Regions from separate parts of the Pseudoclavibacter chungangensis genome, predicted to be linked through region 1. Evidence: riboswitches for the same ligand, from Rfam matches in the RefSeq annotation. Region 1 holds a riboswitch; each other region holds the start of a gene.
What was found. Region 1 has a riboswitch for thiamine pyrophosphate ahead of HNR16_RS04835 (3-oxoacyl-ACP reductase). Riboswitches for the same ligand answer to the same signal wherever they lie in the genome.
Positions count from the first base shown of each region.

Region 1 (3,265 bases):
CGAGGTGGTCGCGATGGACGGGTTCTCCGGGTTCAAGACCGCCGCAGCCGAAGAGCTCCCCGACGCCATCCCGGTGATGGACCCGTTCCACGTCGTCCGGCTCGCCGGCGACGCGCTCGACCGGACGAGGCAGCGTGTTCAGCAGGACACGCTCGGGCACCGTGGTCATGCCGGTGACCCGCTCTACGGCGTTCGGCGCACCCTCCACACCGGCGCAAGCTTCCTCACCGAGAAGCAGACCGCACGGCTCGACGCGGTGTTCGCCATCGAGGAGCACGTCGAAGTCGAAGCGAGCTGGGGCATCTACCAACGCATCGTCGCTGCCTACCGCGAACCCGATAAGACCAAGGGGAAGGAGATGATGCGGCAGGTGATCGATGCTGTCAGCAGCGGCGTCCCGGCCGCTCTCACAGAGATCCGCCGCCTCGGCCGGACATTGAAACAGCGCGCCACCGACGTGCTCGCGTTCTTCGCCCGACCCGGCACCAGCAACGGCCCGACCGAGGCGATCAACGGCCGCCTCGAACATCTCCGCGGCTCCGCCCTGGGCTTCCGGAACCTCACCAACTACATCGCCCGGAGCCTACTCGAGACCGGCGGCTTCAGACCGCTGCTACACCCTCGATTGCGATGAGCCCGTAAAGTTCTGTCGCTCGCTGCGCGGATGTCTCGTCCAGACCAGCTCGACGCAACCTCACGTCCGCACGCTTCAATGCCCGGCTAACCGTCATGCGGTGGACACCGAACTCGTCGGCGACCTCGCGCAAGGTTGCCCCCGCCTCGTACCGCTCGATCATCCGAACCACCGTCGCCTGTCGGGGCGATGTTCTGCGCATCCCAGCTGAGGCCACCACCGGCCCCCGATTGTCCGAGATGACCTTGATCGAAGCACCTTGACGCCACCGTAGGCGACCCGCAGACCAGCGAGAAACCAGTGTTTTCCCGGCCGGGGTGATGTTCTGCGACTGTCGCGTTAGGTGCACGCATCGAGCGGTGTCGAGGTCGTTGTCCGAGTGGTCGGGGCGAGGACCACGACACCGCTCTTCTCGTCGCGAAGGTGCGTCACGTGAGGTCGCGCACGTCCGTCTGGCCTCGTCGGCGACCGCGATCGCGACGGTCCACCGAGCCGGACCACGTCGGTGACGGGCTATGGTGACACCAGTGACACGGGGTGCCGAGCGGATCGGCTGAGAACACACCCGTCGAACCTGAACCAGTTCGTACTGGCGGAGGGATTGTCCGGATCGTTCGTGGCCGTCCCCGTCGCGGCGCTGCCGCGGTCGGGTGCGTGCGTGACGGTCGGTGGTGCTTCCGCCGCATCCGGAAGGCAGACGACCCATGACCGAATCCACCGCACACGCCACGGCGCTTCCCCTCGACGAGCAGATCGTGCTCGTCACGGGCGGTGCGCGCGGCCTCGGCCGCGCGATCTCCCAGGCGTTCCTCGACGCGGGCGCGTGCGTCTTGGTCGACTACCACGCGAGCCGCGACGAGGCGGAGGCGCTCGCGGCGGCCCACCCGGAACGCGCCGTCGCCGTCCGCGGCGACGTGCGGGACCGGGCCGAGGTCGAGGCGCTGTTCGCCGCGGGGGAATCCGCGTTCGGCGGTCCCGTGACGACGGTCATCAACAACGCGCTCGTCGACTTCTCGTTCGACGGGGACGGCCGCGCGAAGGCCGACGAGATCGCCTACGGTGCATTCGCCGCGCAGTTCGCCGGCTCCGTGGAGGGCGCCCTCAACACCGTGCAGTCGGCGCTGTCCGGCTTCGAGCGGGCGGGGTCCGGCCGGATCGTCAACATCGGCACGAATCTCTTCCAGAACCCCGTCGTGCCGTATCACGACTACACCGCTGCCAAGGCGGCGCTCCTGTCGCTCACGCGCACGTTCGCATCGGATCTCGGGCCGCGCGGCATCACGGTCAACATGGTCAGCGGCGGGCTGCTGCGGACGACCGACGCGAGCGCCGCGACCCCCGCGGCCGTGTTCGATGCGATCGCGGCGAGCACGCCGCTGCGCCGCGTCACGACGCCGACCGAGTTCGCCGATGCCGTCCTCTTCTTCGCGTCACCGTGGTCCCGCGCGGTGACGGGCCAGAACCTCGTCGTGGACGGTGGGCTCGTGGCCGACTGAGGACGCGGGGTGTCGATCGGCGGATGTGCGGACCGCGTCGCGGACGCCCACGGTTCAGTGGGCGTGCAGCCGACGGGCTCGAGAAGCTCGGAACTTGACCCGACGATGAGCCATGAATCCCGTCACGCCGCGACCGACACGGATGTCGAGGCCGTTGCGGAGATGCTCGCCGATGCGATGCGATGCGATGCGATGCGATGCGATGCGATGCGATGCGATGCGATGCGATGCGATGCGATGCGATGCGGACGCCGTCATCGGTGAGGCCGTGGGCGGCACCGCGGGCGAGGGCCGCGGACGGGTGTCGGCTCGGCACTCATCGAGTCGCGACCCGAACGGCTCGACGCGCCGGTCGGTCGGGCGGCGGCATACCTCGAGGCGTCGACCGAGCGGAGTGCCCGGCTCTACGCGCGCCACGGGTTCGAGCGCACCGGTGTGGTGCCCGGTTTCGACACGCCGGACCTGCCGATCGCCATGTGGCGCGACGGGACGAGCTCGCTCCGGACCCCGGCGACGTCCTGAGACCACCTGGCCGCACCGAGCGAGGATGTGCCCGTGCGGCGGCGGCCCGGGCGTGCGTATGCTGGCCGAAGTGACACGGGGTGCCGTCGCGAACGGCTGAGAACAGACCCGTCGAACCTGATCCAGTTCGTACTGGCGAAGGGAATGTCCGGGCATCGTCGTCGGACCCGTCGCGGCGGAGCCGCACGCGGCCGGACGAGACCTCGGGCGGACCTCGCCACTCGCCGAGAGGACCACGGCCCATGACGACGACCGACGCACGCCGCACGATCCGACTGGGCTTGTTCGCATTCGGCTGCGGGCACCATTCCGCGGCCTGGCGGGCGCCCGATTCGAGCGTGGAACGGCTCGGCGACATCGGCTACTGGACGGAGCTTGCCCGCACCGCCGAGCGGGGCGGCCTGGACGCGTTCTTCCTCGCCGACGGCCAGGCGCTCGGCGTCGGCGCGGTCTCGCGGGGGCCGCTCTGGCTCCTCGAACCGATCACGACCCTCGCGGCGATCGCGGCCGCGACCGAACGGATCGGACTCATCACGACGGTATCGAGCACGTTCTGGGATCCGTTCCACGCGGCCCGCCAGCTCGCCGGCCTCGACCACGTCTCACACGGTCG
Region 1 covers NZ_JACCFV010000001.1:1,080,766-1,084,030, forward strand. The annotation lists gene HNR16_RS04825 (ISL3 family transposase) at 1-634, shown strand, start outside; gene HNR16_RS18985 (sigma factor-like helix-turn-helix DNA-binding protein) at 603-836, opposite strand; TPP riboswitch at 1,158-1,253, shown strand; gene HNR16_RS04835 (3-oxoacyl-ACP reductase) at 1,339-2,130, shown strand; TPP riboswitch at 2,719-2,814, shown strand; gene HNR16_RS04840 (LLM class flavin-dependent oxidoreductase) at 2,895-3,265, shown strand, end outside.

Region 2 (3,265 bases), 1.3 Mb from region 1:
GCACCGTCCGCCGCGAGTTCGGCGCCGCGCTCGGCGATGAGCCGATCCGGGGCGGCGTCGGCGCGCACGCCGCCGCCGGCCTCGAGGACGACGGCCCGGTCGACGAGTTCGAGCCAGGCGTCGACGCGGTGCTCGATCACGATGAGCGTCGCGCCCGTCCGGCGCACGACCTCGGCGACGGCATCGCGCACCTCGATGACGCCCGCGGGGTCGAGGTTCGCGGTCGGTTCGTCGAGCAGCAGCAGCCCGGGACGCATCGCGAGCACCCCCGCGAGCGCGAGCCGCTGTCGCTCGCCGCCCGAGAGCGCCGCGGTCGAGCGGTCGAGCGGCAGCCGCAGCCCGACGGCGTCGAGTGCCTCGCGGACCCGGCGCCAGATCTCATCGCGCTCGACGCCGAGGTTCTCGCAACCGAACGCGACGTCGTCGCCGACCCGACCGAAGATGGTGTTCGCCTGCGGATCCTGCAGCACGAGGCCCGCGGCGACGCGTTCGCGCGCGGGGTCACGGCCGCCGACGAGGAGTTCGCCCGTCTCCTCCCCCTCGTCCTCACCGCCGAGCACGCCCGCGAGCGCGCGGACGAACGTGGATTTGCCGGCACCCGACGGGCCGAGCAGGAGCACCCGCTCGCCCGGCTCGACGACGAGGTCGAGTCCCGCGAGAGCGGCGCGGCGACGTCCCGCGTGCCGCCACCCCCACCCGCGCGCCTCGACGCCGACGCCTCCGCTCATACGCGCGCGCTGTCTCGTCCGGCCGCGAACCGCGAGAGCGCGCCCGTCCTGGCGAGCGCCCGGACGAGGAGCCACCCGACGACGCCCGCGAGCACGGCACCGGAGACGATCGTGCAGGAGGCGTAGACGAGGTTGAAGCCGAGGCCCTTCGCGATGTTGGCGCTCAGGAACAGTTCGAGGACGATCGCGGCGAGCCCGGATCCGGCGCCCGCGAGCACGGCGACCGGCAGGCCGAAGCGACGGTATGCGAAGGCGGCGAACACGAGTTCGGCGCCGATGCCCTGTGCGAGCCCCGAGTAGACGGTCTCGATCGACCACTGGCTGCCGAGGAGCATGGAGACGACGGCCGCGAGCACCTCGACGAACAGTGCCGCGCCGGGCTTGCGGATGATGAGCCCGCCGAGCACGCCGCCGAGCAGCCAGATGCCGGTTGCGGTCCCGCCGAGGCCCGGGGTCACGGCGTCCGCCGCGAGGAACCACGCGTAGCCGACCGTGTTCCAGGCGACGAAGATGAGCCCACATGCGACACCGACGACCGCGGCCGTGATGATGTCGACGACGCGCCAGCGCGTCGTGCGCCGCTCGGTCGTCGTGCTCGGACGAGCGGCGTCCGCGGTGGTCTTGGGTGAACGGTTCGACAAGGTCGTGCCCTTTCTCGATGAGGAGGTGCACGGGTGGTGCGGCGCTTCGCGCCTCACCGAGAAGGTCTCCCTGCGCCGGCATGATCCGGATCAGGTTCGACGGTCGAAGGCTCGTGCCTTCCTCTCAGCCCGGACCACCGGACTCCCGTGTTCCCCAGCAGTCTAGCGGCACCGCGCCGCAGCGGCTCGACCGCACAGGCCACGGCGCCGATCCCGAGGGCCGTGAGCTGGACGGGCCCGAGCGGCGCGGCCGTCAGGATCGCGCCGATCACCGCCGCCGTGCCGGGGATGACGGCGAAGAGCATCGACGCGAACCGGGCACCCGCACGGCGCACGACGGCCGCGTAACCGAACGTCCCGACCGTCCCGACGGCCGTGACGAGTGCGATGAGCGCGAACTCCGGCGCGCCGCCGCTCAGGTGTTGTGGTTCGAGGAACGAGACCGCCGCGGCGGCGGGGGCGGCGACCGTCACACCGATCGCCGTGAAGACGACCGGATCGACGTCGGCCGCGCGACGCGCCTGCAGGATGGAGCCGGCGGCGAGACCGGGCAGCGCGACGATCGTCGCGATGACCCCCGGCCCGATCCGTGGGTCGGCGAGCACCGCGGGGGAGGCAGCCGAGCAGGACGGACGCGGTCGCGAGCACGAGTGCGACGACTCCCGCGGGCGACTCCCGTCGCCGCGTGACGACGCCGAGCAGCACTGCGGTGAGGACGGGATTCATCGCGATCACGAGCGCCGTGACGGTCGGTGAGACCCCGTGCGACATGCCCCGGTAGGCGCTCAGGAACTGCGCCCCCTGGACGCCGGCTCCCGCGAGGATCGTCCACGCGAGTGCGCGGCCCCTCGGCAGGGTGCTGCGGCGAGCCCGGACGATGCCCCAGAGGGCGACCGCGGAGGCGGTGAATCGGATGGTCAACAGCAGGAACGGGGTTGTCGCCCCGAGGGCGAGGGCGGCCAGGGGGTAGTTGGCCGCGTAGAGCAGGACGGTGAGCGAGGCGAGTGCGAGGGTCGATCTGGACATGCTCGGAGCCTGCGCCGAGCACACGCGGCACCGCATGACCGTTCGGGATCCTCGAACGTTCCGGAGGATTCCCGGTCACCCGGCGCACACTCGGCACATGCCGGATCTCGATCTCGTCGCCCTGCGCAGCCTCGTCGCCGTCGCCGCGTTCGCGGGCGTCCGGCGGGCCGCCACCTCGCTCCACGTCTCGACCTCCACGGTGAGCGGCCACCTGCGCCGGCTCGAGGCGATCGTGGGCGGGCCCATCGTCGAGCCGGACGGCAGGTCGGTGATGTTCACGCCACGCGGTGAATCGTTGCTCCAGGCGGCGCGGCGCATTCTCGCCGTGCACGACGAGGCGCTCGATCGACTCACGGGCCCTGACGACGCGGAACTCGTGATCGCGGCCTCACAGTTCGCGACGCATTCGGCGCTGTCGGCCGTGAGCGACGTCGTCGCTCGTTCGGCCCCCGATCGTCGCGTCCGGCTCGAGTTCCATCGCTCGGATCAGGCGCGTTCGCTCGTGACGGCGGGGCGGGCCGACGTCGCGATCGGGCTCGAGGATCTGGGATCCCGATCGAGGCGCATCGGCCGGGTCGCCCTGCGCTGGGTGGGGGCACGGACGGCCACCTTCGACGGCGACGACCGGCCGCTCCCCCTCGTCGTGTTCGCAGGGACGTGCACGGTCCGCGGCCGGATCCTCGCATCGTCCGCCGGCCGGTCCGGCCGGATCGTCCGCGAGTGCCACGATCTCACGGGCCTGCTCTCGGCGGTGCGCAGCGGTCTCGGCGTGAGCGCGCTGCCCGATCCCACGGCCTCGGCGAGCGGGCTCGCGCCCCTGCCGTTGCGCACCGAGCCCGAGCCCGTCACGCTCGTGTGCACGATGAGCGA
Region 2 covers NZ_JACCFV010000001.1:2,344,790-2,348,054, forward strand. The annotation lists gene HNR16_RS10555 (ABC transporter ATP-binding protein) at 1-728, opposite strand, end outside; gene HNR16_RS10560 (ECF transporter S component) at 725-1,369, opposite strand; TPP riboswitch at 1,420-1,528, opposite strand; partial or broken gene HNR16_RS19115 (EamA family transporter) at 1,573-1,974, opposite strand; partial or broken gene HNR16_RS19120 (EamA family transporter) at 2,003-2,431, opposite strand; partial or broken gene HNR16_RS10570 (LysR family transcriptional regulator) at 2,493-3,265, shown strand, end outside.
Region 2: linked by a shared signal. The riboswitch ahead of HNR16_RS10560 (ECF transporter S component) and the one ahead of HNR16_RS04835 (3-oxoacyl-ACP reductase) in region 1 are both predicted to bind thiamine pyrophosphate.

Region 3 (3,265 bases), 630 kb from region 1:
TCACGTCGCCGACGCCGTAGAGCCAGTCGGTGCCCGGGACGAGCATCGTGTCGTCGACGTCGAGTGCGCCCCCGGGAGCGATGCCGACCGAGTCGAGGCCGACGTCGCCGCTCGCGGGCGCGCGACCTGTCGCGATGAGCACCTCGTCGGACACGATGTCGCCGTCGCCGGTCGTCACGTGCACACCATCGGCGGTGCGAGCGACGTGACGGATGTCGACACCCGTGCGGACGTCGACGCCGGCGGCCCGCAGCCCCTCGGTCACGCGCTCGCGCGCGAACGGCTCGAACGCGCCCAGCACCTCGTGCCGGACGAGCATCGTCACGCGGCTGCCGAGCGAGGCGAACGCGCTCGCGAGTTCGGTCGCGACGACGCCGCCGCCCACGACGGTGAGGCGGCTCGGCACGGTATGGGCGCTCGTCGCCTCCCGACTCGTCCACGGTGCGATGTCGGCGAGTCCGGGGATGTCGGGGACGAGTGCCGTGCTGCCCGTCGCGACGACGACCGCGGCACGCGCCCGCAACGTCGTGACCTCGCCCGTCTCGCCGGTGACCTCGACCGTGCGCTCGCCCGCGATCCGCCCGGTGCCGCGGACGAGCTCGGCGCCGATGCCCTCGACCCAGTCGACCTGGCCAGCGTCGGACCAGTGCGAGGTGAACGCGTCGCGGCGGTCGAGGACCGCGGCGACGTCGAGCCCGCCGCGCACGGCCTCGGCGACGCCGGGGAGCGCGCGCGCCGCGGCGAGCAGGCGGCCGGGACCGAGGAGCGCCTTGGACGGCATGCACGCCCAGTACGAGCATTCGCCGCCGACGAGTTCGCGCTCGACGAGTACCGTCTCGAGCCCGGCGGCGCGCGTGCGATCGGCGACGTTCTCGCCGACGGGTCCCGCGCCGATGATGATGACGTCGACCTCGCGCGCGCTCATGCGGCCCACGCCCCGTCTCGGTCGGCGCACCGACCCGCACAGGCGGCACGCCCCGGCGCGTGCCGCACCACGGCGGACGCACGATCCGACACGGACCGAAGGACGGCGGCGGGGCGCTCCGGCACAGGCTGCGGCGAGTCGGAGATGCGGTCCGGGGTGGACTGCGGTGAATCGGCGGTGGCGTCCGGCGAGGTCCGTGACGAGTCGGTCGCGCGGTCCGGCACGGACCGCGGCGAATCGGCGGTGGTGCCCGGCGCGGGCCGCGAAGTCGCGGACGATAGGAGTCTCGGTCGCATGGGTGCGACGATCCTCCCCGCGCGAGCAAGCGTCAACCGCGTCACCCGATCGCGGCGCCGATTCCCACCATCGCGTCATCGCGCGGAGCGATCCAGCCGGGTTGTTGCTACCGGGCCCGCGGCCCGGAAGCAACAACCCGGCTGGATGCTGTTCGACGGAGCGCGAACGCGAGCGCGGGCGGCGTCGTGGCGCGCGGCGGGGCGAGGACGGTGGTGCGAGGGGCGAGGACGGCGGTGCGAGGGCCGAGGAGTGCGGGGTGCGGTTGCAGGGTGGGTGGCGGTCGCGGTGTCGCCGGGCGCTCGAGTCGGGTAGCCTTCCGCGGAGAGTGACACGGGGTGCCCCACCGGGGCTGAGATCACACCCGTCGAACCTGATCTAGTTCGTACTAGCGAAGGGATGTCGCGCATGACGCGTACGCCATCTGCTGTTCTCACGTCCGCCGCCGAGTTGCTCGGGGAGGTGCGCCGGACGACACCGCTCGTCCAGTGCGTCACGAACGTCGTCACGGTCAATTTCGTGGCGAACACCCTCCTCGCGATCGGTGCGAGCCCCGCCATGGCCGATGTGCCGGGGGAGGCGGAACTGTTCGCTCGCGACATCGCGTCCGCCTCGCTCGTGAACCTCGGCACGCCGAGCGGCGAGCAGCGCCTCGGGATGCTCGAGACCGCGGCGGGCGCCACCGCGGGCGGGACGCCGTGGGTGTTCGACCCCGTGGCGGTGGGTGCCCTGCCGGTCCGGACCGCGCTCGCCGCCGAGCTCCTCGCCGCACGGCCGACCATCATCCGCGGCAACGCCTCCGAGATCAGTGCGCTCGCGGGCGCGACCGCGACGGGGCGCGGCGTCGACTCGCAGCAGGACGTCGATGACGCCCTCGACGCGGCCCGCACACTCGCGAACGCGACGGGTGGCGCCGTCGCGGTCTCCGGCCCCGTCGATCTCGTGACCGACGGCGAGAGCGTCGTCCGGATCGCGAACGGCGATCCGCTCCTCACCCGCGTCACGGGTGGCGGCTGTGCGCTCGGGGGCGTCGTCGCCGCGTTCGCGGCGGTCGCCGAGCGGCCGATCGACGCCGCGGTCGCGGCCTGCACCGCCTACGCGGTCGCCGCCGAGTTCGCGGCCGCGGTCGCGAACGGCCCCGGATCGTTCGCCGTCGCGTTCCTCGATGCACTCGACGCGCTCACGGCGGACGACATCGTCCGGGCGGGACGTGTGTCGTGAGCATCGATCTCGCCGTCTACCTCGTGACCGATCCGGACCAGTGCGCCGCCGCGGGCCGGACGGTGCCGGACACCGTCGCGCTCGCCGTCGCCGGCGGCGTGACGAGCGTGCAGGTGCGCGCCAAGGATCTCGCCGCGCGCGCGTTCGTCGATCTCGCCGTCGCCGTCGCGGCGGCGGTGCCGGCGCACGTGCCCGTGCTCGTGAACGACCGCGTGGACGTCTTTCTCGCGGCGCGAGCCCGCGGTGCGGCGCTCGCGGGCGTGCACCTCGGGCAGGACGATCTGCACCCCCGCGATGCGCGGGCGCTCATCGGGCCCGACGCCGTGCTCGGGCTCAGCGCCGCGACACCCGCCGAGCTCGCCGAGGCGACGTCGCTCGGTGCGCTCGTCGACTACGTCGGTATCGGCGCCGTGCGCGACACGGCGTCGAAGCGCGACGCACCCGCGGGGATCGGGGTCGAGGAGGTCGCACGCCTCGCCCGGGGAACATCGCTGCCGGCCGTCGCGATCGGCGGGATCCGTCCCGGCGACGTCGCGGAGCTCCGCGCGGGCGGGCTCGACGGCGTGGCCGTCGTGTCGTGGATCTGCGCCGCAGCTGACCCGCGGGCCGCCGCCGAGGAGCTGCGTCGGGTCTGGGAGGCGGCGGCATGAGCGACGCGACGACCTCGGCCGTCACGACGGGACGCGATGCCGGTGCACCCCCGCCCCGGGTGCTGAGCATCGCGGGCACCGATCCGACGGGCGGCGCGGGCATCCAGGCCGACCTCAAGAGCATCGCCGCGAACGGCGGGTACGGCATGGCCGTCGTCACGGCACTCGTCGCGCA
Region 3 covers NZ_JACCFV010000001.1:455,294-458,558, forward strand. The annotation lists gene HNR16_RS01965 (dihydrolipoyl dehydrogenase family protein) at 1-925, opposite strand, end outside; TPP riboswitch at 1,544-1,636, shown strand; gene thiM (hydroxyethylthiazole kinase) at 1,628-2,440, shown strand; gene thiE (thiamine phosphate synthase) at 2,437-3,090, shown strand; gene HNR16_RS01980 (bifunctional hydroxymethylpyrimidine kinase/phosphomethylpyrimidine kinase) at 3,087-3,265, shown strand, end outside.
Region 3: linked by a shared signal. The riboswitch ahead of thiM (hydroxyethylthiazole kinase) and the one ahead of HNR16_RS04835 (3-oxoacyl-ACP reductase) in region 1 are both predicted to bind thiamine pyrophosphate.